4 regions of the Paenibacillus medicaginis genome follow, and region 4 is predicted to be linked to each of the others. Evidence: riboswitches for the same ligand, from Rfam matches in the RefSeq annotation. Region 4 holds a riboswitch; each other region holds the start of a gene.
What was found. A riboswitch is a leader RNA that binds a small molecule or an ion and turns the genes downstream of it on or off. The one in region 4 is predicted to bind thiamine pyrophosphate.

Region 1 (5,861 bases), on a different contig from region 4:
GCGCCGCTCGATTTTGCCGTGCGTGGAGCGGATTACGTCCTGTCCGTTTTTGCCGGCCAACAATTCTGGTATGCAGGCATTTCCAGACCTGATGACAATCTGTCCGACTGGAATGGAGGGGCTGTGCGCTTCCAGAAGGAAGAGGGCCAGGTGTCACGCGCCAAATTCAAGCTGCTGGAGGCGGAAGCGGCCTTTGGGATCGATTTTACGGCATTCAGGAAAGCTCTGGACATCGGAGCGGCTCCGGGAGGCTGGACTTCGTTCCTGCTGGAACGGGGGTTAGAGGTTACGGCAGTGGACCCGGCGCGCATGGACCCGTCCGTTCTGCAATCCCCACGTCTCACGTTTCTCCGTAAAAATGCGGGGGAGGTCAAGTTTCGGGACAGCGAGTTTGATGTGCTGGTATGTGATATGAGCTGGAGCCCGAAGCAGATGGCGAAGCTCGTTACGGGACTGTTATACAGCCTCGCGAGCGGGGGGACGGCCATCGTGACGGTGAAGCTGATGCACAAAAAGCCGCTCGCGCTCATTCAGGATGTCATCTCCTCCTTCGAGCAGGCGGGAATGCAGGTGCAGCAGGCCAAGCAGCTGTTCCATAACCGGGATGAAATAACACTTTATATGATTAAATATGCTTAAAAATAGCATTGCAGAAATGCTCAGAATACACTATAATTAATCCAAATTGTGTAAGTCATAGTGTTTGATAAGCAGGGAAAGCATCCTGTAAAGAGATCTCTTGTGTTGAGGTCATTTACGGTGATGGCTTTCCTTTTTTGCTTTTCAAGGAGGGAAGAGCAGGGATGAAGCAACAGCGGCAGCATGAGCCCGGTTATGTATTGGGCGGAAGATACCGCATATGCCGGCTGATCGGTAGAGGTGGCATGAGCCGGGTTTATATGGCAGAGGACCTGAAGCTGACGGGCAAAATATGGGCAGTTAAGGAGACGGTCGCCGACAGGGAGCTGATGGGGGCGTGGAGAGCGGAAGCGGAACTGCTGAGCGCGCTGAATCATCCGCGGCTGCCGCGGATCGTTGATTTTTTCGATTTCAGCAACGAAGGCAACGTATATCTTGTCATGGATTATATCGGAGGCATGACGCTTGAAGCTTATATGCAGAACAACGACGGGATCGTGGAGGGCGGACAAATTGTATCGTTTGCCTTGCAACTGCTTGATGTGCTCGATTATCTGCACAGCCACAATCCGTCCATCATCTACCGCGATTTGAAGCCGTCCAACATTATGGTCACTGCGGGACTTGAGCTGAAACTAATCGACTTTGGTACAGCGCGGAATTACAGTACTGGCAGCAGCCAGGACACGGTCAAGCTGGGGACGGTCGGTTTTGCGGCACCCGAGCAGTATGGAGGAGGACAAACCGATGCGCGCTCCGATCTGTATGGTCTTGGTGCGCTTATGCTGTATTTATGTACAGACGGAAGACAAAGCGAATGGACACCTGGCGTAGAGGAGGTCATCCGCTCAGGGCTGCCGCGTGATTTGGCCAGAGTGATTCGCAGGCTGCTAAAGATCGATCCAGGGGAAAGATACCAGACCGCCAGGGAGGTTATGCATGAGTTAAGGCTGTTGTCCGTGCCGTCCGCTGACAGGCCGGTACCAGTAGTGGAGGCGAAATATTCCGGCACCCGGGTGATTGCGCTGCTCGGGGTATCCCCAGGCTGCGGGGTTACACATACGGCCATTGCCATCAGCCACTATCTTTCACGGCAGGGCGGCAGGGTGGCTGTAGCCGAATTGAATGGACGATCACAGTCCTTTTCCAGGATACAGACGCTGCTGGAGGGGGACGAGCACGCACGAGCGGAGGGGACGAAGCGCTTTTCTTTTGAGGGGGTGCAGTACTGCCGTCAAATGTCGCCGGAAGACATCATTCCTCTCTTGAGCGGAGGTTTTGATTTTATTGTTTTTGATCTGGGCAGCGGTGGGAATCCTGAAGGGCTGGAGGAATTTTTGCGGGCCGATTATCCGCTGATTGTCGGGTCCGGGGCGGAGTGGAGGTTGCCGGATACAGTGATGTTTGCGAGTGCTCTGGCCAGGTATCCGCAGCAGAAGTGGAGCTTCTGCCTTCCTTTGGCAACGAGCGAAGCAGTCCGCAGGCTTGGAAAAGAGCTGGGTACAGGAAAGGTGTATACGCTGCCTCTCCATCTGGACCCCTTTGAGCCATGTGAAGAAATGGATACCGTTTTGCAAGCCTTGTTCAAGGATGCTCTGCCTGGGCCGAGGCGGAAAAAGCCGTTATTTGCTTCCCTCCGGAGACAGTGAGTCCGTGTCGTGCAGGTGTATAATTTCATTTTCGTTATGGCGGGCGGTTCCGGTAAGGCTGCCTCTTATGCTACAATAAGGCTTTGAAAGCAAACCTGAAGTCATATTGAAGTTTAATGAAAAATAAGGAGCCAGTTAACGGAAATGAGTTTATTAACAGTAGAAGAAGTTTCCCACAATTTCGGGGACAGAACATTATTCAGAAATGTATCGTTCCGCCTGCTGCCGGGAGAGCACGTCGGTCTGGTAGGGGCCAACGGTGTCGGCAAATCGACGCTGATGAATATTTTGACAGGCCAGCAGTTGCGTGACAACGGCAAAGTCGAGTGGACACCGAAGGTCCGTTACGGTTATCTGGACCAGCACACGAAGCTGACTCCGGGCAAGACCGTGCGGGATGTGCTCAAGGATGCATTTCTACCCTTGCTTGAGCTTGAGCAGGAACTGAATGCGATTACGGATAAAATGGCCGAAGCCACACCGGAGGAGCTTGAGGTGCTGCTGGAGCAAATGGGGGAAATCCAGGAGCAACTGGAGATCGGTGATTTTTATCTGATTGATGTGAAAGTGGAGGAAATGGCCAACGGGCTTGGAATTGCTGCCATCGGACTGGACCGCGATGTAGCCTCTTTAAGCGGGGGGCAGCGCACGAAGGTGCTGCTGGCCAAACTGTTGCTGGAGAAACCGAATGTGCTGCTGCTGGACGAGCCGACGAACTACCTGGACGTTGAGCATATCGAATGGCTTACACGTTATTTGAAGGACTACCCGTATGCCTTTATGCTGATTTCCCATGATACTGAGTTCATGAATCAGGTCGTCAACGTCATTTATCATCTGGAGTTTGGCAAGCTGAACCGCTATACGGCCAACTATGAGAAGTTCCTTGAAATGGCTGACATTCAGAAGACACAGCATATCGATGCTTATGAAAAGCAGCAGGAGTATATCAAGAAGCAGGAGGACTTCATCCAGCGCAACAAGGCGCGTGCCTCCACTTCCGGACGGGCCAAGAGCCGTGAGAAGCAGCTTGATAAGATTGATCGGATCGACAAGCCGGAAGAAGCGGCCAAACCGACGTTCCAGTTCAAGGAAGCGCGGGCCAGCGGCAAAACGGTCTTTGAAGGCATTGACTTTGAGATTGGCTACAGCCATCCCCTGCTGCCGAAAATGTCCATTACGATTGAACGGGGCGAGAAGATCGCCATCGTCGGTTATAACGGTGTCGGCAAATCTACGCTGCTCAAAACGATTCTCGGAAAAATCTCTCCGCTGAGTGGAAAAATCTATACCGGAGACTTTCTTTATCCCGCTTATTTCGAGCAGGAGGTGCGTCCTGAGCGGATCACACCGCTTGACGATGTGTGGAACGAGTACCCGCATTTGAACCAGCATGAGGTTCGTGCCCATCTTGCCCGCTGCGGACTGAAAAATGATCATATTACCCGTCCGCTGTCTGCCCTCAGTGGTGGAGAGCAGGCCAAGGTCCGCCTCTGCAAGCTGCTGATGCGTGAGAGCAACTGGGTGCTGTTTGACGAACCGACCAACCACCTGGATGTGGTGGCGAAGGATGAACTGAAGCGTGCGCTGAAGGAATACAAAGGCACGGTGCTGCTTGTATCCCACGAACCTGATTTTTATAAGGATTGGGTAACGAGAGTATGGAATGTCGAAGAGTGGTCGGCCAAAGCCTGATGTGCAGGAGAAGCACAGCTTTGGACTTTTCGGACTGAAATCTGAGTGTACGTCTAGGCAAGTGAAACGGATTGTGCTACCATGAAAAGGGAAAACAAAATATATAGTAATACAGGCGATTGAACAGGCCTGTATCACACTGGGGGAGCCGCGGCTGGCGGCTGAGACGGAATAAACGCATTCCGGACCCTTTGCACCTGATCTGGATCATACCAGCGTAGGGAAGTGGACATTAGCCGAATGGGAATCAAATGCGACCTTGCTTATGCGCAGGGAGGCAGTTCCATGTAAATTCGGTGAACCTGTAAATTCAGCCGCTTCCTGACCGGGAAGCGGTTTTTTGGCTTTCCCGAATAACTGTCCATGGAGGCAAAAAGCAATGGAGCTTCATCTTATTACGGACGGCTGCCAAAGCGCTGAACGCACGGCAGACATCTTGCGGTTGATCGAACCGGATATCGACATGCTGCACATCAGGGAGAAACATCTGAGCGCGGCGGAGCTGTACGAATTTATGTTCACGGTGTCGGAGCGCGGCTGCTGCTCGCCGTCCAAGCTCGCGGTCAATGACCGTGTAGACGCAGCACTTCTGTTCGGTGCGGGGACGGTGCAGCTCACCTCAAACAGCCTGCCGCTGCAGCTTGTGAAGCGGACGTTCCCGAAGCTGCGCTGCGGGGCATCCGTACACTCGCTGCAGGAAGCGCGGGCTGCGGAGCAGGCGGGGGCCAATTATGTGTTGTACGGCCATATTTACGATTCCGTCTCCAAGCCCGGGCTGCCACCGCGGGGGCTGAGCAGTCTGGAGGAGCTATGTCGTGCAGTCTCCATTCCGGTTATCGCGCTTGGCGGCATCCAGCCCCGGCATGTGCGGGGCATCAGGCGGGCAGGTGCATCAGGAATCGCTGTGATGTCAGGTATCTGGAAAGCAGATGATCCGGCCGAGGCGGCAAAGGAATACAGGAGAATGCTCATAACTTGAAGCAGGGTGTTACAGATCAGATGTATCCTTATGATAACAGGAGAATGGGAGGAGGAACAGACATGAGCTATTCGGCAGACTGTACGGTGATCGGCGCGGGAGCGATCGGCAGTTCCATCGCCTATCAGCTGGCGAAAAGAGGCTTCAAAACGATTCTGATCGAAAAATCGGTTCCTGCACAAGGGGCCACACGAGCGGCAGCCGGAATGCTGGCGGCAGAGTGTGAGGCTTTTGCCCACCCTCAGTTGGCCGCATTTGCCCTGCACAGCCGTAATCTGTTCGGGGAACTGGTGCGGGAGCTTGAAGGCCTGACAGGACTGGTAACAGGGTATACCACCACAGGCTTCGTTCTCCCTGTCCGGACAGCGGAGCAAGTTGAGCACTTGTCGGCCATGGCCGGGAACAATGATGGATCAGCCGCAGAGTGGTGGGACGCCGCAGAGATAACCAGAAGGATTCCCGGCCTGACAGGGCAGGTGCTTGGAGGCTTGTTCCGCGAGCGGGAATCGCAGTTGCTCCCGCAGCGACTTGTGCAGGCATTGGTGTCAGGCGCGGAAAAGCACGGGGCAGAACTGCTGACAAATACAATCGCAGAGGACATCCGGATTGTGGACGGTATGGTGCGTGGTGTAAAAACGAGCAGGGGATATATTGCTTGCCCAAATGTTGTGATCGCAGGGGGGGTTGAAGCGGTCAAGCTGCTTAACCATTTCGGCATCCATACGGAAATGTATCCTGTCAAGGGAGAGATCGCAGCCGTTACCATGCCAGTACGTACGCTGGAGTATACCATTTACGCCGAGGATGTGTATCTGGTGCCAAAGCCGGAGGGGGAGCTGTGGATTGGGGCAACCAGCAGACCGCATGAATGGGGAGAGGATGTATCCGCAGGCGGGCTG
Region 2 (5,861 bases), on a different contig from region 4:
CGGCGGCGGCCGGTGTACTCGTTGAGGTACGCCTGGAGATGCTTTGTTCCTAAGGCTACATACGTACTCTTCAGCGATGTCCACGCCTCTCTCACCACTTTTCGCAAGGGTCTATACAGCCGATAGGCTTGAGGGAACGATTGTACCGCCGATGCACGAACATCTACCTGTTCGTTGATGAACACAGCGAGTTCGTGACGATTCGCTCCGTGCCCATCTCCTCTCATCTGCGGCACCAGGCGGATTTTGACCTGCTCCGGCTCGCCCGACTCCGTGACCGTGCACCCGGCTACGACCGCCGAAGCATGCGGATGAGGAAACTGGGGCCGGGACGGATTGCACCCATACAGGTCGCTGTTCACCTTCACGTCTCCGCAGAGCAGCTCCCGGGCATCGAACTCCCCGATGGCATGGTGTAGTTTGTGTAGCACAGTCCAAGCTGTCTTGTAGGTGGCCTGGATCACCTGGCTCAGCCGCATCGCCGAGATGCCGTCGGGGAGCAGGAACAACTCCAGCGCCTGGAACCACTTGGTCAGGGGGAGATGCGTTCGTTCAAAAATCGTGCCCACCAAAGCCGACGTTTGATGCGCACACCTGGCGCACTCGAACAAAGGGACACGTCGGGAAGTCAGACGGCTGCAGCGGGCGTGACCGCAACGCGGGCAGACGAAGCCGTTCGGCCACTTCATCGCGATCACTGCCTCCATGCAGGCCTGCTCGTTGTGATAACGATGGCTAAAGGGTTGAAGTTCCGTTTCCACTTGGACTTCCATGTCTGCTCGCCTCCGAATCCATAATTCAAAATTCAAAATTCAAAATTCATAATTCACGAACATAAGTTCTTTTTTTCATTATACCAAACATATGTTCTTATATCAAGCCAAACATCCCACTTGAGCTACCTCTTTTTTCTTATCTCCTATCTCCTATCTCCTATCTCCTATCTCTTATCTCTTATCTCGTTTCTCTTTATTCCTTACCCTAGGCCCCCAAACCCTCAATCCCCGCATTCTGAGCAAAAGGGATAATCGTGCAAAGCTGCATGGAAAGGCATCAGGCATTAGGCATTAGGCATTAGGCATTAGGCATTAGGCATTAGGCATTAGGACTAGGACTAGGTACTAGGAACTAGTAACTAGGCGCTAGGCAACGGACACCAGACACCACACACTTTACAGACACCCATCTCACTCTGGCTACCAGACTCTGAGGGAGGCGAATCCCCTTCTTTCAACAAAGCTAGAAAAAAGCTGTCTGCTTTGATTCAGCGTCAACTCCAGCAGTGGATCTCCGTTTTGCCCAGTTAGATCAAGGCCTGTTTGCCGATTTCATGCTGCGAAAGTTGAGTAACTTATAAGTGAATTCCTTTTTGGCTCTCAGTCGTTGAGGTAGCCTGCGCTATTGCGATTAAATTTTTTGCGTAATATAACTAAGGAAGCTCCAATGGTGGATCTCCATCTTCAAGGAGCAGAGCTCGAACGGCTGCCACATATCCCTTAGCAATCTGCGCTTCGGTCATTTCAGCAGGTTGCGATTCTGACTGTTCCGTTTTCTCTGATATTGCTTAAAGCGTAGTTCCCCAACTCTTGTGACAATCTTTTTCTCCCATGCAGTATGGGTTCTCCGCAATTTAGATTCACAACGTAGACAGGCCCAAGGCTATTCATGACAAACGCCGGTTAACCGGCTTCGGAGCCGGCTCTTACAATCGAGTGATGAGCGGGATCGCGGAACTGAGACAAGCCAGGGTTCCATATAATATTCTAACGGTGCTGCATAGACAACAAGTCAAAGCACAATACAAAATTTTCCTCGCCACCCTTTACAAAATCTGATAAGATGGATTTGATTTTTACTGTCATATTAACGGGGGTTATGTCAATTGAGCTACAATATCGTTAGAAAAAGTCAACTGGATACCAGAGAGCTGATGCTGCTGGAGTCCGAAGTCAAAGCCCAAGGCAAAAATATGGTCGTCGCCTACGTGCTGTGGTATTTCCTCGGCATGTTCGGAGGACACCGGTTTTACGTGAAGAGAACCGGCAGCGCCGTCGCACAGCTGATTCTGTCCCTCACTCTGGTCGGAATGATCATCACTTCGATCTGGTGGATTGTAGATGCTTTCCTTATTCATACCTGGGTTAAAGATCACAACGAAAGAGTGGAAGACCGGCTGATCCACGATATTACATCCAGAAGATCTTTTGATAACTATAATAATCATGATAACCATGTGGTGTTTTAATGAGGCTTACTAAAGACCAGTTAACGGTCAATGAGATGCTGATTTTGAGCTCGGCCATGCGGGACACGGAAAAATCTCTGGCGCTCGCCTACCTCATGCTGATCGGAGGGCATTTGGGCGTACACCGCTTTTATCTGAAAAGAATTGCCACGGCTATCGTTCAGCTTGTCCTGTTTATTCTAACTACTATCTTTTACATCGTGTTTTCCATTGCACTGGAATTTGAAAGCGGACCGTTCATGATGCTGTCAGGGATTCTTCTCGTGCTATTCGGAGGGGCGCTGACCGTGTGGGTCATCGTCGACCTGTGCCTGATGCCCCGTATGGTGCGTGAATGGAACGAGCGGGCGGAAGCGGATATTATGGCTCAGCTTTATCAGCTGCGCCTGACTAATAAACAGCAAGGTATCGGATTGTAAAAAAACCTGTGCGCCTGAGAAAACTCAGGCGCACAGGTTTTTTTGTTGTCTGCGGAACCGCAGTGAAAAGGCACCAGCCCTAGGCCAGTGCCTTGAATAAAACGATGATGGCTGTAAACCTAACTGCTCTTGGTGGGGGGGGAGCTGCTGTTGTTGAGTACAACTAGCTTTTTCTCGCTTTTCTCCATCACGGAACCGCATAGAGAACAGGTTGGCTGAGCAGAGAATGCGAAATTATCTCTCATCCAGCCTTTACACGTATCACTGGTGCAAGACCAAATTACAGTGATCTCCTCAGGAGTCTCTTCCATTGGCTTTTTGCGCGAATTGTACATGAGCGTCCCCTCTTTTCCTATGAATTGTAAAGCAATATAAAAGCATCTGTTCCTCCGCCAGAAAAGAAAAGCCCCAAACCAGAGTTCGGGGCAGCATGGCAGAATTACAGTTTTACAACGTTCTCAGCTTGTGGTCCGCGGTTTCCTTCAACAACGTTGAACTCAACACGTTGGCCTTCGTCCAATGTTTTGAAACCGTCGCCTTGGATTGCGCTGAAGTGTACGAATACATCGTTACCGCCTTCAACCTCGATGAATCCAAAACCTTTCTCTGCGTTAAACCACTTAACTGTTCCTGTTTGCATGTGGAAATACCTCCAAATAAATATTTATATGACCTCTTATTTTTGTTCAAAATAAAAATTCACATATTGTACAAGGTTACCCTTAACCTGAGACAATAACCCTCTACAATATGCGAATGCAGATCCGTATTCCAGTAATTACATTATAGCACATTCAGAATACAATTACCAGCTAACGGTGAAATAACATTTTCTCCTATGTATCGGGGGGAAGGGAGAACGCTAACGTAAGCGGCATTTTTCCTGTATCGCCATCGTGTCTGGTTATTATCAAGTTTCAGGGGACACTTGCCTACCTTATTTATTTCCTGCTTTTCCGTTTCTATACCCTCTTCTGTAAAAAATGTTCCGCCTATTTTTGAACCTTTACAATCCCCTGTCATCATGTATATAGTTATATGCAGTCATTCAATCGAATAAGAGACTTGTTCAATCACTAGGGGAGCCTTCCCGGCTGAGACGAAGCTGTCTGCTTCGGACCCTTTGCACCTGATCTGGATCATACCAGCGGAGGAAAGTGAGACGATACGTCCAGCGGCATCAATCGGCCTGTTACTCTTCTTATCGTGGACCCGTCCCCTTTCCTCCGGAAAAGGGCGGGTCTTTTGTATGTACAAGAAGGAGGTGAGCGGTTATGACAACAACAGAAACGGCAAAAGCATTAACGATCGCCGGCTCCGACAGCGGCGGCGGCGCAGGCATTCAGGCAGATCTCAAAACCTTCCAGGAGCTCGGCGTCTACGGGATGTCCGTGCTTACAGCCGCCACTGCACAGAATACACTTGGAGTGCAGGGGGTTTTCCCGCTCACGGCAGAAGCGGTGGCCCGCCAGCTGGATTCGATTGGCCAAGACCTCACACCAGATGCAGTAAAAACCGGCATGCTGTTCAGCGCGGACATCATTGAGGCCGCCGCCGACAGAATCGCCCATTATGGGTGGCGCAATCTCGTCATCGATCCCGTTATGGTCGCCAAGGGCGGGGCGCCTCTGCTGAAGGGTGACGCGGTAGTCACCCTGATCCGCAACCTGCTTCCACACGCGTTGATCATTACCCCGAACCTGCCTGAAGCGGAGATACTCACCGGCATGAAACTCTTCAAAGCGCAAGACATCAGGGAAGCGGCACGGCGCATCCACGCCATGGGACCGGACATGGTCATCATGAAGGGCGGGCATGCCGGCGGCGATCTGGCCAGGGATCTTCTGTATGACGGCACAGCATTTACGGTGTTCGAAAGTCCACGGATACATACGATGGCGACACATGGCACGGGCTGCACGTATTCTGCAGCGATAACGGCTGGTCTCGCCAAGGGGCTTACCACGACTGGAGCGGTGCGTGTGGCCAAGGATTTCATTCAGGCTGCGATTGAGGACAGCCTTGGCATCGGATCAGGACATGGACCGACCAACCATTTTGCCTACCGACGAAGACGTTCGCAGAATGGTGGTGAGCTGACATGAACAGCCCCTTTGACAAACGGATCGACCCGGTGAAGCTGCGCCGGCAGCTTGCCGTGTATTTCATTATGGGCAGCATCAACTGTGGCGGCAAAGATCCCGTTATAGTTCTGCGCGAGGCGATCGCGGGCGGGGTCACCCTGTTTCAATTCAGGGAAAAGGGTACAGGCGCCCTGACCGGGCAGGCGGCTTACGAGCTGGCGCGGGAGTTGCAGGCGGTCTGCCGGGAAGGAGGCGTACCCTTTATCGTCAATGACGATGTGGAGATGGCGGCTGCGCTCGGTGCCGATGGCATTCATGTCGGACAGGAGGACGCCCCGGCCTCTTCCCTGCGCAGCAAGCTTGGGCATAGCGCTATTGTGGGGGTATCCGCGCACTCGGTAGAAGAAGCCCGGCGCGCTATCGCCGACGGAGCGGATTATCTCGGCGTCGGTCCCATGTATCCGACTCCGTCCAAAAGCGATGCCCGCCCTGTACAGGGCCCACACCTGATACAGGAGCTGCGCAGCCATGGCATCACCGTTCCGCTTGTCGGCATCGGCGGGATTACGCCTGCAAAAGCACCGCCTGTTCTTTCCGCCGGAGCGGACGGGGTATCTGTCATTTCAGCAATCTCCCAGGCTGAAGAGCCCGGACGGGCGGCAGCGGCCTTTGCCGCTCTGTACGGCAAGGCCACCTAGAAAATATGCGAACCCGGCTGATCCTTTGGGCTAATTTTTAACATGTTTTAAGCTTTATTTAAGATTGAGCGGTTACAATACAACATGTAAGCTACCTTCCACTCCAACATCATCAATGGACACATGCCGCCAAGCACATAAGTTCATGAAATTGAAGAAGGAGACCAATTATGAATTTGAAAAGAATACTTATATTCAGCACCTTGGCCCTTGCCATCGGCGAATCCCTAGGCAGCAGCACGGCGTCCGCAAGCACAGCCGTCAAGCCCAAACAGCAGGAAGCAAAGGTTGTTAAAGAAGACATTGTACAGATACTGGGTCTTTCCTCAGACGAAGAATTATATCATGCATTGTATGACGGCAAAACGATGGCCGATATTGCCGGTGAGACCGGCGCTGATATGAACCAGGTCAT
Region 3 (5,861 bases), on a different contig from region 4:
ACGGAAGGAACTGAACTGTGGAACCGAACACCTATACTATTGATATTCACGCAACCGAGACCCAAATCGTGGGTAAACTAGATACTGTAAAGATTAAAAGCCTGCTTGGTATAGATTTTCCTGTTGCTGAGGTGCGCATGTATCCAGGTGCAATCAAACATATAAAACGTAATCACCCAGGTGATATTGAGGCCTACGGCCATCTAATCCCAGACACGATTGCAAACCCGGATTATATTGGCCAACATCCCAAAGAGCCTAACAGCGTTGAATTGGTTAAAGCTGTGACACCCCATTTACTACTGGCAATCAAACTGGATCCTTCTGGGTACTTATACTTATCAACTTTCTATCAATTAGACAATGCGGTCGAAAAAGTGAAAAAGCGTTTAAAAAGTGGCCGTTTAGTTCCTTATAAATAATTTTCCTAACTCTTGACTGAGAAAACTCATTGCGCTATCATATTAAGAGTAGTATATACAATGTATTTATGATATTAAACGGCTTTTAGACGCATACTATTATTTATGGATCATTAGAGGTGGGAAAGGTTCCCCACGCGCTTACCGAGAGGTAAGTTACCAGAGATCAGGATACGCCGCCCTGCTATGATCCTAACAGTAAGGACCCCGAAAGGGGTCTTTTTTGCAATTAAGCTTCGTGTTCAGCCACACGTCTATGAAAAGCGGGCTTGGACATTCCGGCTAAACCCGTGGCCTGTGCAATAGATGAACTATCCATGCGTTCAATATCATCCAGGATTTTTTCCAATCCCATGAACAATGCATCTCCTGGTTATCTTCCGGCATCCGCTGAATGGTATTCACGCGTACAAAAAAGCTGACCGAGATTCTTGATTCTTACGCTTCGAGTGAGCCTAACGAAAAAGTTTTTGTAGTCCAAAACAGCCGCAAAGTTCTCCTAAACTAAAGAATCGACCTTGTGAGTACAAGGTCGATTCATGTTTCATATCTGAAATGGTGGCAGCGGCAGAGAATCATCTCCCTGCGGGATAGGAAAGGTATTGTTTTTCACCGATTTGGTGCCCCCAAGCGGGTACGCGCGAGTGCCTCGTCCGCGTAATCGGAGCAACAACATATTGCTCAATACATCATTCAATAATGTAGAAGTAGTGGGCCTTTTCCAATAATAAAAAGTGGTATTGAATTGAACAAAATTAGGAACGGTCTTAGCTGGTTTCGTTCTTCAAGGCAATAATTTCAGACTCAGACAAACCTGAAGCTTTTGCTATAATTGAGATATCTTGATCGTGCAAATACTTCTGTCTATCTTTATACAATCGGCAGGCTTCCTCATCCTGACTTAGAAATTCCAATGTTGTCATCGCCTTATTCAATACAGGCTCGTTCTTCGTCAATACCTCGTCCTTAATTAGGATACTCACAGGTTGTTCAATCCGTTTTGTTTCCGGGATAAGCACTTACTCAAAATTATAGTCTCCTTTAGCAGGCAAGAAAAGAGAAAAGACACTGGCCAATTCCCGTGAGTATCCTACTGATCCCAGTGGCGTTATAAACGTGACATCGTAATTACGCAATATTATAGCTCTTTATTAAGTCATATGCTACAATAACACCATAAAAGTATAAGGAGCGGGGTACATGAATAGTGAGTTAAAGGAATTGCTGCAATCCGTAATCCGGGAAGAACTTCAACCGATTCATGAGCATCTTGAAAAAATTGAAACCGATCAGCAAGAGATGAAACAAGAGATGAAACAGGAGATTCAAGAAATCAGAGTCGATCAGCAGGAGATGAAACGAGCCGTCCTGGATACGAATGAACGGGTTATGGAAATAGGTGACTTTCTGGAGAACCAGCACAGAACTATTGAACTTCTCTCTGCCCGCTCCATCCAACAAGAAGCTGAATTGAAGAGCGTTATCAAAACGCAAAAGGCTTAGAACGGGTGCGGCACCGAGGTTTTTTCGAATAAGTCCCTCTGGACACTCCGGCCATGAAGGCATATAATCAACGTTAGTTCATATTACTGAGCCCGCAAAATCTTCAAACAATGCGGACGTGTCGAGGCAGCAGCTTGCCGTCTTGATGCTCCTTCATACAACTTGCCAGGGGTGCTGGAATCGGCCGGCTGAGATTGTGTCCCTAGACACTGACCCTTACAACCTGATCTGGGTAATGCCAGCGTAGGAATCGCTATAGAGTGACATGTCTTTTTGGCATCGTCATTCCTTCCTTTGGTAGATTACAGGCGTCCCGGATAACGGGGCGCTTTTTTGTGCAGGATCACGGCAGATGACAGCATTGCAGAAAGAGTACGGATGATGAAGAAGGGAGAAGAAAGTATGTTTTCTTTGCAAAAATGGGGCCTTGGAGCGGTATGCTCCCTGCTCCTCATCCTGACCGCCTGCGGAGGGCAATCGTCCGCTCCACAGGACTCGAACGCTTCCGGTCCTTCCGGCAGCGGCAGTACGGCCTCCGGGAAATTGAAAGACGTAAAGGTGGTGCTCGACTGGACCCCTAACACCAACCATACCGGATTGTATGTGGCCAAAGACCAGGGATACTATGAAGAAGCCGGTCTGAATGTGGAGATTGTACAGCCCGGAGAAGGCGGCGCCGATCAGATGGTCGCTTCGAATGCCGTTCCGTTCGGCATCAGCTATCAGGAAAGCGTCACCCAGGCTCGTACGCAAGGGGTTCCGCTCGTCTCTATTGCGGCCGTAATTCAGCATAATACGTCCGGCTTCGCCGCTCCGGTGGATCGGGGCATCAAGTCGCCCAAGGATTTTGAAGGCAAGAAATACGGCGGCTGGGGCTCGCCTGTCGAGGAGGCTGTCATGAAATCCATCATGGAGCTGGATGGCGGGGATGTCAGCAAGGTGCAAAACATCAACATGGGCGATGCGGATTACTTCACCGCAGTCAAGCGGGATATCGATTTCGCCTGGATTTTCTATGCATGGACAGGAATTGAAGCTGAGCAACGCGGCGAGCAGTTGGATATGCTGTACGTCAAGGACTACTCCAAGAGTCTGGACTATTACACACCGGTCATCGTCACAAATGAAGCGACCCTCAGCAGCGATCCTGAGCTGGTAAAAGCCTTCATGAGCGCTACGGCCAAAGGTTATCAATATGCGATTGACCAACCGGAAAAGGCGGCGGAAATGTTGTCGAAGGCCGTGCCTGAGCTGGATAAAGAGCTTGTACTGGCCAGCCAGCAATGGCTGAGCCCCCGCTATCAGGATGATGCCGCACAGTGGGGCGTCCAAAAAGCAGAAGTATGGAAAAACTACGCAGATTGGATGTATGAGCGCAAGCTGCTTGACAAACCGCTGGAGGTTGACAAAGCCTTCACCAATGATTTCCTGCCACAAGACGGCAAATCCTAATAGTGCGTGTTCAAAAGCTGACTTTTTGAACTACCTCTAATCTGATTCGGAAAGGAGACGGTTTTTCATGGCTAACACATTGTTGAGTATTCAGGTGATTCCCAAAACACCGGGCGGAGAGGACACCATCCCTTACGTCGATAAAGCGATTGAGGTGATCCAGCGCTCAGGCGTCAAGCATCAGGTCAACCCGCTGGAGACAACCATGGAGGGCGAGCTGGATGAGCTGCTGCACATCGTTAAGGAGATGCACACCGCACTTACCGAGGCAGGAATTCCAAGCGTGATTTCCCAGATCAAAATCGCCCATAATCCGAATGGAATCAGCATGGATAAGCTGACCGAGAAATACCGTCCATGAACAGGAAAGAAAGCCTCTATGCTGTGTTCAGAAGCGTATGGCCGCCCGTTGTGGCGGTCCTCTTCTTTTTGGCGGTATGGCAGGCCGCAGCGGTCTTCCTGCACATTGAGCCCTGGATGCTGCCGAGTCCGGCGGACATTGCCGCCGAAGCGGCCGCCCAATCCGCCCTGCTGGCCGATCATACCTGGGCTACCGTCAGGCTCACGCTGAGCGGTTTTGCGATTGGCACCGTCGTCGGGCTACTGCTGGCCGTGCTGCTGCACCTGATCCCTTTCCTGAAGCGGGCACTGTACCCGTTGCTCATTCTGAGCCAGAACATTCCGACCATTGCGCTTGGACCGCTGCTGATGATCTGGTTTGGCTTCGGCCTGCTGCCCAAGCTGATGGTCATTACGCTGGTCTGCTTCTTTCCTGTCGTTGTTGCCGCCCTGGACGGGCTGGCGCAAACGGACCGGCTGATGATGAACTACATGCAGATGTCAGGCGCAAGCCGGATGGGCATCTTCCGCAAGCTTGAGCTGCCGCATGCGCTGCCTTCCCTCTTTTCAGGCATGAAAATTGCCGCCACCTACAGCGTGATGGGAGCCATCGTCGCCGAATGGCTTGGGGCAAGCGAGGGGATCGGCTATTATATGCTCCTGCAAAAATCAGCCTACCGCACGGACCGGGTGTTTGCCGCGATTGCCATTATCGTGGCGCTAAGCCTGATCATGTTCCTGCTCATTGCGCTGATGGAAAGGCTGCTGATTCGGTGGCGGCCGGAGCAAAAATAGGAAATAAACCAGCCTGGCAAGCGTTATGCCTGTGCAGGGGAAGGAGTATGAGAAGATGAGCTTGAATGGTCTGCCCGTAGAGTCCCGGCAGAACGGAAAGGAAAATAACCGCAGGGGTGACAGAGAAAAAGCAGCTTTGAATGTAGAACAGGTGAGCGTCGCTTTCCGGCAGCGGAAAACCTTGCTCCCTGTGCTCAAGGACATTTCCCTGACCGTGGAACGCGGAGAGTTCGTTTCGTTGCTTGGCCCTTCCGGCAGCGGCAAAAGCACACTGTTTCACCTGATTGGCGGACTTCTGGCACCGGATCAGGGGCGTATTTATATGGACGGTGAGGATGTGACGGGCACGCGCGGGCGGATTAGCTACATGCCACAGCAGCCTGCCCTGTTCCCGTGGCGAACGACGCTGGACAACGTCTTGCTCGGGCAGGAGAATGCGCCGGGGCCAGACAAGGAGCCCCGCCGCGAGGCCCGGGAAGAGGCCCGCCGCCGGCTGGACGAGGTCGGGCTCGGCAAATTCGCCGATGCGTACCCGCACACGCTGTCCGGAGGAATGCAGCAGCGCGCGGCCTTTCTGCGGGCCATGCTGAGTCCGCAGGAGCTGATGCTGCTCGACGAGCCGTTCAGCGCGCTGGACGAGCTAACACGGTCAGACATGCAGCAGTGGCTGCTGCAGATGTGGGAGCGCCACCGCCGTTCCGTGCTGTTCATTACGCACAGCATTGAGGAGGCTTTGCTCCTGTCGGACCGCATCTATGTGCTGTCTGCCAGACCGGCGTCGGTGCTGCAGGTAGTGGATGTTCCTTTTGCAAGGCCGCGACGGGAGGACCTCGCCGCTGACAAGGACTTTGTGGAGCTGAAGCATGAACTGAGCCGGCGGATGCGGGAGGAAAAAGCGAAAAACACGGCCGCATGGGCAGGTGGCACCGTATGAGCCTCTTTGCTCCTTTAATCGACGCCCACCTTCATCTGGACAGCTATTCAGATGAAGAGCGGGCAGCTCTCCTGTCGTCTATGGGCGAAAGCGGCGTAGAAGCGGTCATTGCCGTCTCCATGAATCTTCCGTCATGCGAAGCCAATGTGCGCCTCGCTTCCGCACGACCCGGTATGATCTTTCCGGCGTTCGGCTTCCATCCTGAGCAGCCTTTACCCAGCGCAGCAGAGTTAGACCGACTGTTCGGCTGGATGGAACGCCATGTGGACCGGATGGTTGCCGTAGGAGAAGTCGGATTGCCTTATTACACCGCCCAGGAAGCTATGAGCAAGGGGGCCACCTTTGATCCAAGCGGTTATGTTGAGCTGCTGGAACGGTTCATTCTGTTCGCCAAAGGGCATGACAAACCCGTAGTA
Region 4 (5,861 bases):
GCCATCAGCGGGCTTCACCCCGTCCACTTTCGCTACAAGGACGCAGAGGGACGAGTAAGCTCCCGCAGCTTTGAGCCTTATACACTGGTGCTGAAGCATCATCAATGGTACGTGTACGGCCGCTGTATGGCACGCGAGCAGTTCCGGATGTTCAAGCTGATCCGGATGCGTGAGGTCACTATTGCCGAAGACTCTACATTTGTCCGTGAATCGATTGTGCTTGAAGAACTGCCCTGGCAGCAAAGCTGGAACAAGCCGGATAACCAGATAAGGCTGGTGCTGCGTTTTAGTCCTGACGGGGTCCATCTTGCCGAAGAATGGTTTGACCATGAGAATTTGGAGGAGGATGATGACCGGAGAATCATCGTAACATGCCGCTTCCCGGAGAACGATTGGCTGTACGGCTTTATCCTCAGCTTTGGCGTACACGTGGAAGTGCTTGAGCCTCCGCACGTACGGGACCGTATTCGCACTATGGTGCAGCAGATGCAGCATAATTACGATGGCACCACTTGAACATGACAGTATGCTGTCATGTTTGCCTCCATATACTGAGGAACATATATACAGTTCAAAGGAGGCACATGAAATGAGAACTAATGAACAATGTCAAAGCTGCGGCATGCCTATTAACAGTGAAGAGCTGGCAGGTACCGCTGCAAACGGAAGCCTGATCCAGCCTTTAGAGTTCGTTGAAAAAGAAGCCTTTACACTGGCCGGGAAGGCAGTTCGCACAACCAATGCCGCAGAAATGACAGGTCAAGGCCTCATTCCCGGTCTATGGGCTTCCTTCCTCCAGGAAGATAAGGAGCATAAGCCTTCCGGGCCCGTTTACGCGTGCTACACAGACTATGAAAACGGAGTATACGGAAAATATACCTTTCTGTTAGGACATATTGCGCCTCCTGGTGACAAGATTCCGGATGGGCTGTCTCCAGTTACCCTGCCTGCTGCCAGATATGCTGTCTTCCGGACCGAATATGGACCGCTTCATCAGGTTGTAGCTGAAGCCTGGCAGCGCATATGGCAGTGGCCTGCGTCTGTTCAGGGGCTGGAACGAACCTTTTCCGGAGACTTCGAGCTTTACAATGAGTTCGCGGAAGATGCCGGGAGCGGACAGGCGGACATTTATATTGCAGTGAGATAAAGTACCATTCGACAGCACTAAAAAACGTTGCATAAATCTGATAAATCCGATCCATCCAACGGGGCCTGCAGCGGCGGACCAAGACTTGATAAATAAAGTCTTGGACTGCCGCTGTTGTCAGGAATTTAGAGTTATTTTATATCGGCAGTTGACTAATATATGTTAATTGTATATCATTGATATATGAAATGAGCTTCTTTTCTTTACTTCTTATCAAGAATAGGGGTGATTAAGCTAATGCGAAATGAACGGCCCAACGAGACGCGTACAAGAATTCTGAAATCTACAGCCCAGTTGCTGGCCGCTTCACCAGCCGGTGACATTTCAAACCGCGAGGTATGCGAAGCCGCAGGAGTAAAAGCACCGACGCTGTATCATTACTTTGACGATAAAGAGGCTTTATTACATGCTGTGGTTAAGGAGGCATTTGATCAGTACCTCGCTCAAAAAAGAAAGATTGAACATACAGGTGACCTCATTGCCGACTTTAAAAAGTTATGGGATATGCATATCACTTTTGGACTGGATAATCCGGCGCTGTATGATCTGATGTACTGTCGGGCATCCACACACACGGTGTCACCAGCCGCCGCTACCGCCCGCTCGGAGGTAATGGAGTTCATGCGTCATATTGAAGATGTCGGCCGGCTGCGGTTACCGATCAACGTATCAACCGATCTTTTAGAGTCGGTCGCGACAGGGCTAACGTTTCATCTCATCCGCTCGAACAGCAACATTCACCATCCTCTGGTCTCCATTACCCGCGACATGCTGATCTCGATCTTAATTGGGCTCGCCCCCTCATACGATGATCAGTTGGTCTCACCACAAATCGTAGAAGCCGCTTCTACTTTGCGGCATGAATTATCCAAAGTCCAAATTTCTGCTCTAAGAGCTTCCGAAACTGCACTGCTTAAGGAATGGCTTGACATATTGTCTGGCAATTAGAGCTCACTTACTGGAGGGTATATTATGATTTAACTAAGCTTAAGAACCGCAATGAAGAAACAATAAACAACGTAAAAAACAAGCTGCTGGGAATGAAGGGCAAAATTGAACATCTGAAGGATTTATCGGTTGGGGTGGACTTTACTCACACTCAAATTTCTTATGATATAGCGATGGTGGCACAATTTAATTCAAAAGAGGATTTTAATGCTTATCTTGCACATCCTGCACATCTTGAAGTTGCTAAATATATTTTTGGAGTTCAAGAGAAGGTGGTAACCGTGAACTACGAAATATAATATGGATTTTTCGCTGACTCTAGCGATGTATGCAAAAAGGTACCCACAGCCCAAACACTTTTTTTTCAAAGTGTCCAGTCTATGGGTACCAGTTTATAAAGGGCGCCCTTTACTTTTACAGCACAGCTTTCATCTATTCATTATGGTATCAGCTGCTCCGACCCCCGCGATATTCCAACGCTTTTTCCTCCAAACCTGCGGCAATAGCCTCCTCCTCGCCGATTCCCTTCTCTGCGGCAAACGCCCGGATATCCTGTGTGATGCGCATACTGCAAAACTTCGGGCCACACATCGAACAAAAGTGTGCATTCTTCGCCCCCTCGGCGGGCAGCGTCTCATCATGATACTCAAGCGCACGTTCCGGGTCGAGGGACAGATTGAACTGATCGCGCCAACGGAATTCGAAGCGGGCCTTGGACAGCGCATCATCCCGCTGCTGTGCCCTTGGATGGCCTTTGGCAAGATCCGCGGCATGGGCGGCGATCTTGTAGGCGATCACCCCTTCACGCACATCGTCCTTATTCGGCAGGCCAAGATGCTCCTTCGGTGTGACATAACAGAGCATGGAGGTTCCGAACCAGCCGATCATGGCAGCGCCAATCGCGGAGGTAATATGGTCATATCCGGGGGCGATATCCGTCGTAAGCGGCCCCAGCGTATAGAATGGTGCTTCCTTGCAGATTTCCATCTGCAGATCTACGTTCTCCTTGATTTTATGCATAGGCACGTGACCAGGCCCCTCAATCATCACCTGTACATCATGCTTCCAGGCAATCTGCGTTAGCTCACCCAGCGTCGCCAGCTCGGCCATCTGAGCTTCATCGTTGGCATCATAGATACTTCCCGGACGCAGGCCGTCCCCGAGCGAAAAGGCGATATCATAGGTCTTCATAATTTCACATATCTCTTCGAAGTGTGTATACAGAAAGTTCTCCTGGTGATGAGCAAGGCACCAAGCCGCCATGATGGACCCGCCCCGCGACACGATGCCTGTCATCCGCTTGGCGGTCAGCGGAATATAACGGAGCAGTACGCCCGCATGAATCGTAAAATAATCCACTCCCTGCTCCGCCTGCTCAATCAGCGTATCGCGGTATACTTCCCAGGTCAGCGCTTCGGCCTCCCCATTGACTTTTTCCAGCGCCTGATACAGCGGCACCGTTCCGATCGGCACGGGAGAGTTGCGGATGATCCACTCACGCGTCGTGTGAATGTTGCGGCCTGTCGACAGGTCCATCACCGTATCCGCTCCCCATCTTACGGCCCAGGTCATCTTCTCCACCTCCTCCTCAATGGAGGAGCTTACTGCCGAGTTGCCGATATTGGCGTTGATTTTGACATGAAAATGGCGGCCGATCAGCATCGGCTCACTCTCCGGGTGGTTGATGTTGGAGGGCAGTATCGCCCTTCCGCTCGCCAGCTCCTGTCTTACAAATTCCGGATCAAGCCCCTCCCGGATTGCTGCAAATTCCATCTCCGGTGTTATGATTCCCCGGCGGGCATAGTGCATCTGGGTAACGTTACGCCCCGGCAGCGCACGCAGCGGCCGGCTGACAGCGCCCGGGAATTCCTCGGCAGGACGGGTCCCCGACCGAAGTCCGTTATCCCCGGGCTGCACTGCCCTTCCTTCATAACGAGCGACATCCTCTCTCTCCTCAACCCACGCCTGCCGCAGCTTGGGCAGCCCCTTGCGGATATCCGCCTGATTCGCCGGGTCGGTCATGGGCCCGCTTGTATCGTACACACGCAGCGGGGCATTATGCTCAACTCCCTGCGGTGTATGGGTGTCATGCAGCGTTATCTCTCTTTCGGGCACCAGAATATCAGGTCTTGATCCCTGGATGTAGACCTTGCTGCTTGCCGGAAAGGCTCCGATATCCGTATTGGCTCCTCCCGCTGCTGCTGTTTTCCGTTTGCTCTCTGTCATCTGCTTGCTCCTCCCGAGTCGTCATATTCCTCATCGGGATCATACCGGAGAAAAAAAGATGCTGTCGGCCAGCTGCAAAATACGGGCCAAGCACGCTGTCTTGTCCTTGCGGCGGACGGCGGTGCGAAACGAATTTTGCAGCAAAATGAAAAAGCCGGTTCCCGAAGGAACCGGCTGTATGCAAACAGGCCTCCATGCATTACCAAGGTATGCCCCTGGCTGCTGCACATGCTGCCTATCCATATGATTTCATTGGCCGGTTACTTCCCTACGCTGGTATGATCCAGATCAGGTACAAAGGGTCCGGAACCTGGAACGGTTCCATCTCAGCCCGGTATTACGGGCCCCCCCAGTAACTTCGGCAGCATCATGCCGCCATTATAACTATGCTGTTTCACAGACGGATGCCTCCGCCTTCCAGTTCAGGTTAGCCTAAAAAGAAAAGTTTGGCAACCCCTAAGGGAGCAGCGTTCCCATTTCCTTCCCCGCTTCCACGATAATAGGAGCAAATTCATGCAAGGTCTCGGACGAAAGTCTACTCACCGGCCCGGAAACGGAGAGCGCTGCCGTCATCTCCCCTTTATGATTCATAATCGGGGCGGACACAGCCGCCGCTCCCGGCTCGCGCTCCTCGTAGCTAGTCGCATAACCCTTGACGCGTATTTCCTCAAGCTGCTTCCAGTAAGCTTCATCCCCGGCCAAAGCCTGCAGCTCAGGTCCCTTCTTCAACTGCTCCAGTTCCTCCGATGAAGCAAAGGCTACCAGCACCTTGCCGGATGCACCAACGGACAGGGGCATGCGGGCCCCGACGGTCGCTACCCGGCGGATGGCCTGCGCACTCTGCACAGCCTGGATACGGATACGTTCATCCCCGTCCCGGATATACAGGCTCACTGTTTCGCCCAGACGGTCACGGAGCTTCTCCATCAAAGGCAGCAGCAGAACCGCGGGATCCTCATTGCGTGACATATGGGTCGACAGCTCCCAGATCCGAATGCCCAGCCGGTACTTCTCCGTAGCTGCATTGCGGATGATAAAGCCTCTTTCCTCCAGCGTCGTGAGCAGACGGTGAACCGTGCTTTTGTGCAGCCCTATTTTTGCCGCAATTTCCGTCAATCCCAAATCAGTGGCTTCCGTAAAACACATCATGATGTCCAAAGCCCGCTCGACAGCACGGACAGTCAGCTTCCGGTCCTCCACGGCGGCTGCCCCCTCTCTCTTGTGTTTATCAATATTTTCCAACAGACCGATCATGGCTGGATACAGTCATTTTTTCTGAGCTTAACCGTTTCACTCAATGAAACTTGGTTACATAAATTATATAAAATTTCAGGACAGACTGTAAACTGTTTTAGCGACAGCCCGGTATATAATTCAAGGAGGAAAATATTATCAATTACTGTCGAATTGACTTTGCAGCTGCTGCCTTTTACGATTAAAGGAATAGTGCTGTTAGCTGGCACCCGGAATTGACTTTATTAATGATCAAGGAGGCTCTTCGATGATTGCGTCACCTCAAGGCGGCGCCCCGGTGCAGCCT

Region 1: another riboswitch for thiamine pyrophosphate. It lies ahead of ACE5LO_RS00545 (thiamine phosphate synthase); the one in region 4 lies ahead of thiC (phosphomethylpyrimidine synthase ThiC).
Region 2: another riboswitch for thiamine pyrophosphate. It lies ahead of thiD (bifunctional hydroxymethylpyrimidine kinase/phosphomethylpyrimidine kinase); the one in region 4 lies ahead of thiC (phosphomethylpyrimidine synthase ThiC).
Region 3: another riboswitch for thiamine pyrophosphate. It lies ahead of ACE5LO_RS18110 (ABC transporter substrate-binding protein); the one in region 4 lies ahead of thiC (phosphomethylpyrimidine synthase ThiC).

What each region holds. Positions count from the first base shown of each region.
Region 1 is NZ_JBHIRY010000001.1:106,460-112,320, reverse strand. It holds gene ACE5LO_RS00560 (23S rRNA (cytidine(2498)-2'-O)-methyltransferase RlmM) at 1-639, shown strand, start outside; gene ACE5LO_RS00555 (serine/threonine-protein kinase) at 804-2,288, shown strand; gene ACE5LO_RS00550 (ABC-F family ATP-binding cassette domain-containing protein) at 2,433-3,983, shown strand; TPP riboswitch at 4,115-4,224, shown strand; gene ACE5LO_RS00545 (thiamine phosphate synthase) at 4,363-4,962, shown strand; gene thiO (glycine oxidase ThiO) at 5,025-5,861, shown strand, end outside.
Region 2 is NZ_JBHIRY010000022.1:22,635-28,495, reverse strand. It holds gene ACE5LO_RS19530 (transposase) at 1-773, opposite strand, end outside; gene ACE5LO_RS19525 (TM2 domain-containing protein) at 1,883-2,245, shown strand; gene ACE5LO_RS19520 (TM2 domain-containing protein) at 2,245-2,664, shown strand; gene ACE5LO_RS19515 (cold-shock protein) at 2,784-2,999, opposite strand; gene ACE5LO_RS19510 (cold-shock protein) at 3,104-3,304, opposite strand; TPP riboswitch at 3,733-3,837, shown strand; gene thiD (bifunctional hydroxymethylpyrimidine kinase/phosphomethylpyrimidine kinase) at 3,939-4,769, shown strand; gene thiE (thiamine phosphate synthase) at 4,766-5,446, shown strand; gene ACE5LO_RS19495 (hypothetical protein) at 5,617-5,861, shown strand, end outside.
Region 3 is NZ_JBHIRY010000019.1:67,151-73,011, forward strand. It holds gene ACE5LO_RS18090 (PBECR3 domain-containing polyvalent protein) at 18-422, shown strand; gene ACE5LO_RS18095 (hypothetical protein) at 652-777, opposite strand; partial or broken gene ACE5LO_RS18100 (Rpn family recombination-promoting nuclease/putative transposase) at 1,190-1,384, opposite strand; gene ACE5LO_RS18105 (CCDC90 family protein) at 1,623-1,925, shown strand; TPP riboswitch at 2,083-2,193, shown strand; gene ACE5LO_RS18110 (ABC transporter substrate-binding protein) at 2,328-3,377, shown strand; gene ACE5LO_RS18115 (MTH1187 family thiamine-binding protein) at 3,445-3,738, shown strand; gene ACE5LO_RS18120 (ABC transporter permease) at 3,735-4,511, shown strand; gene ACE5LO_RS18125 (ABC transporter ATP-binding protein) at 4,567-5,445, shown strand; gene ACE5LO_RS18130 (TatD family hydrolase) at 5,442-5,861, shown strand, end outside.
Region 4 is NZ_JBHIRY010000030.1:35,222-41,082, forward strand. It holds gene ACE5LO_RS22605 (helix-turn-helix transcriptional regulator) at 1-516, shown strand, start outside; gene ACE5LO_RS22610 (effector binding domain-containing protein) at 590-1,147, shown strand; gene ACE5LO_RS22615 (TetR/AcrR family transcriptional regulator) at 1,385-2,095, shown strand; gene ACE5LO_RS22620 (Dabb family protein) at 2,080-2,394, shown strand; gene thiC (phosphomethylpyrimidine synthase ThiC) at 2,543-4,321, opposite strand; TPP riboswitch at 4,570-4,682, opposite strand; gene ACE5LO_RS22630 (IclR family transcriptional regulator) at 4,778-5,521, opposite strand; gene ACE5LO_RS22635 (alpha/beta hydrolase) at 5,823-5,861, shown strand, end outside.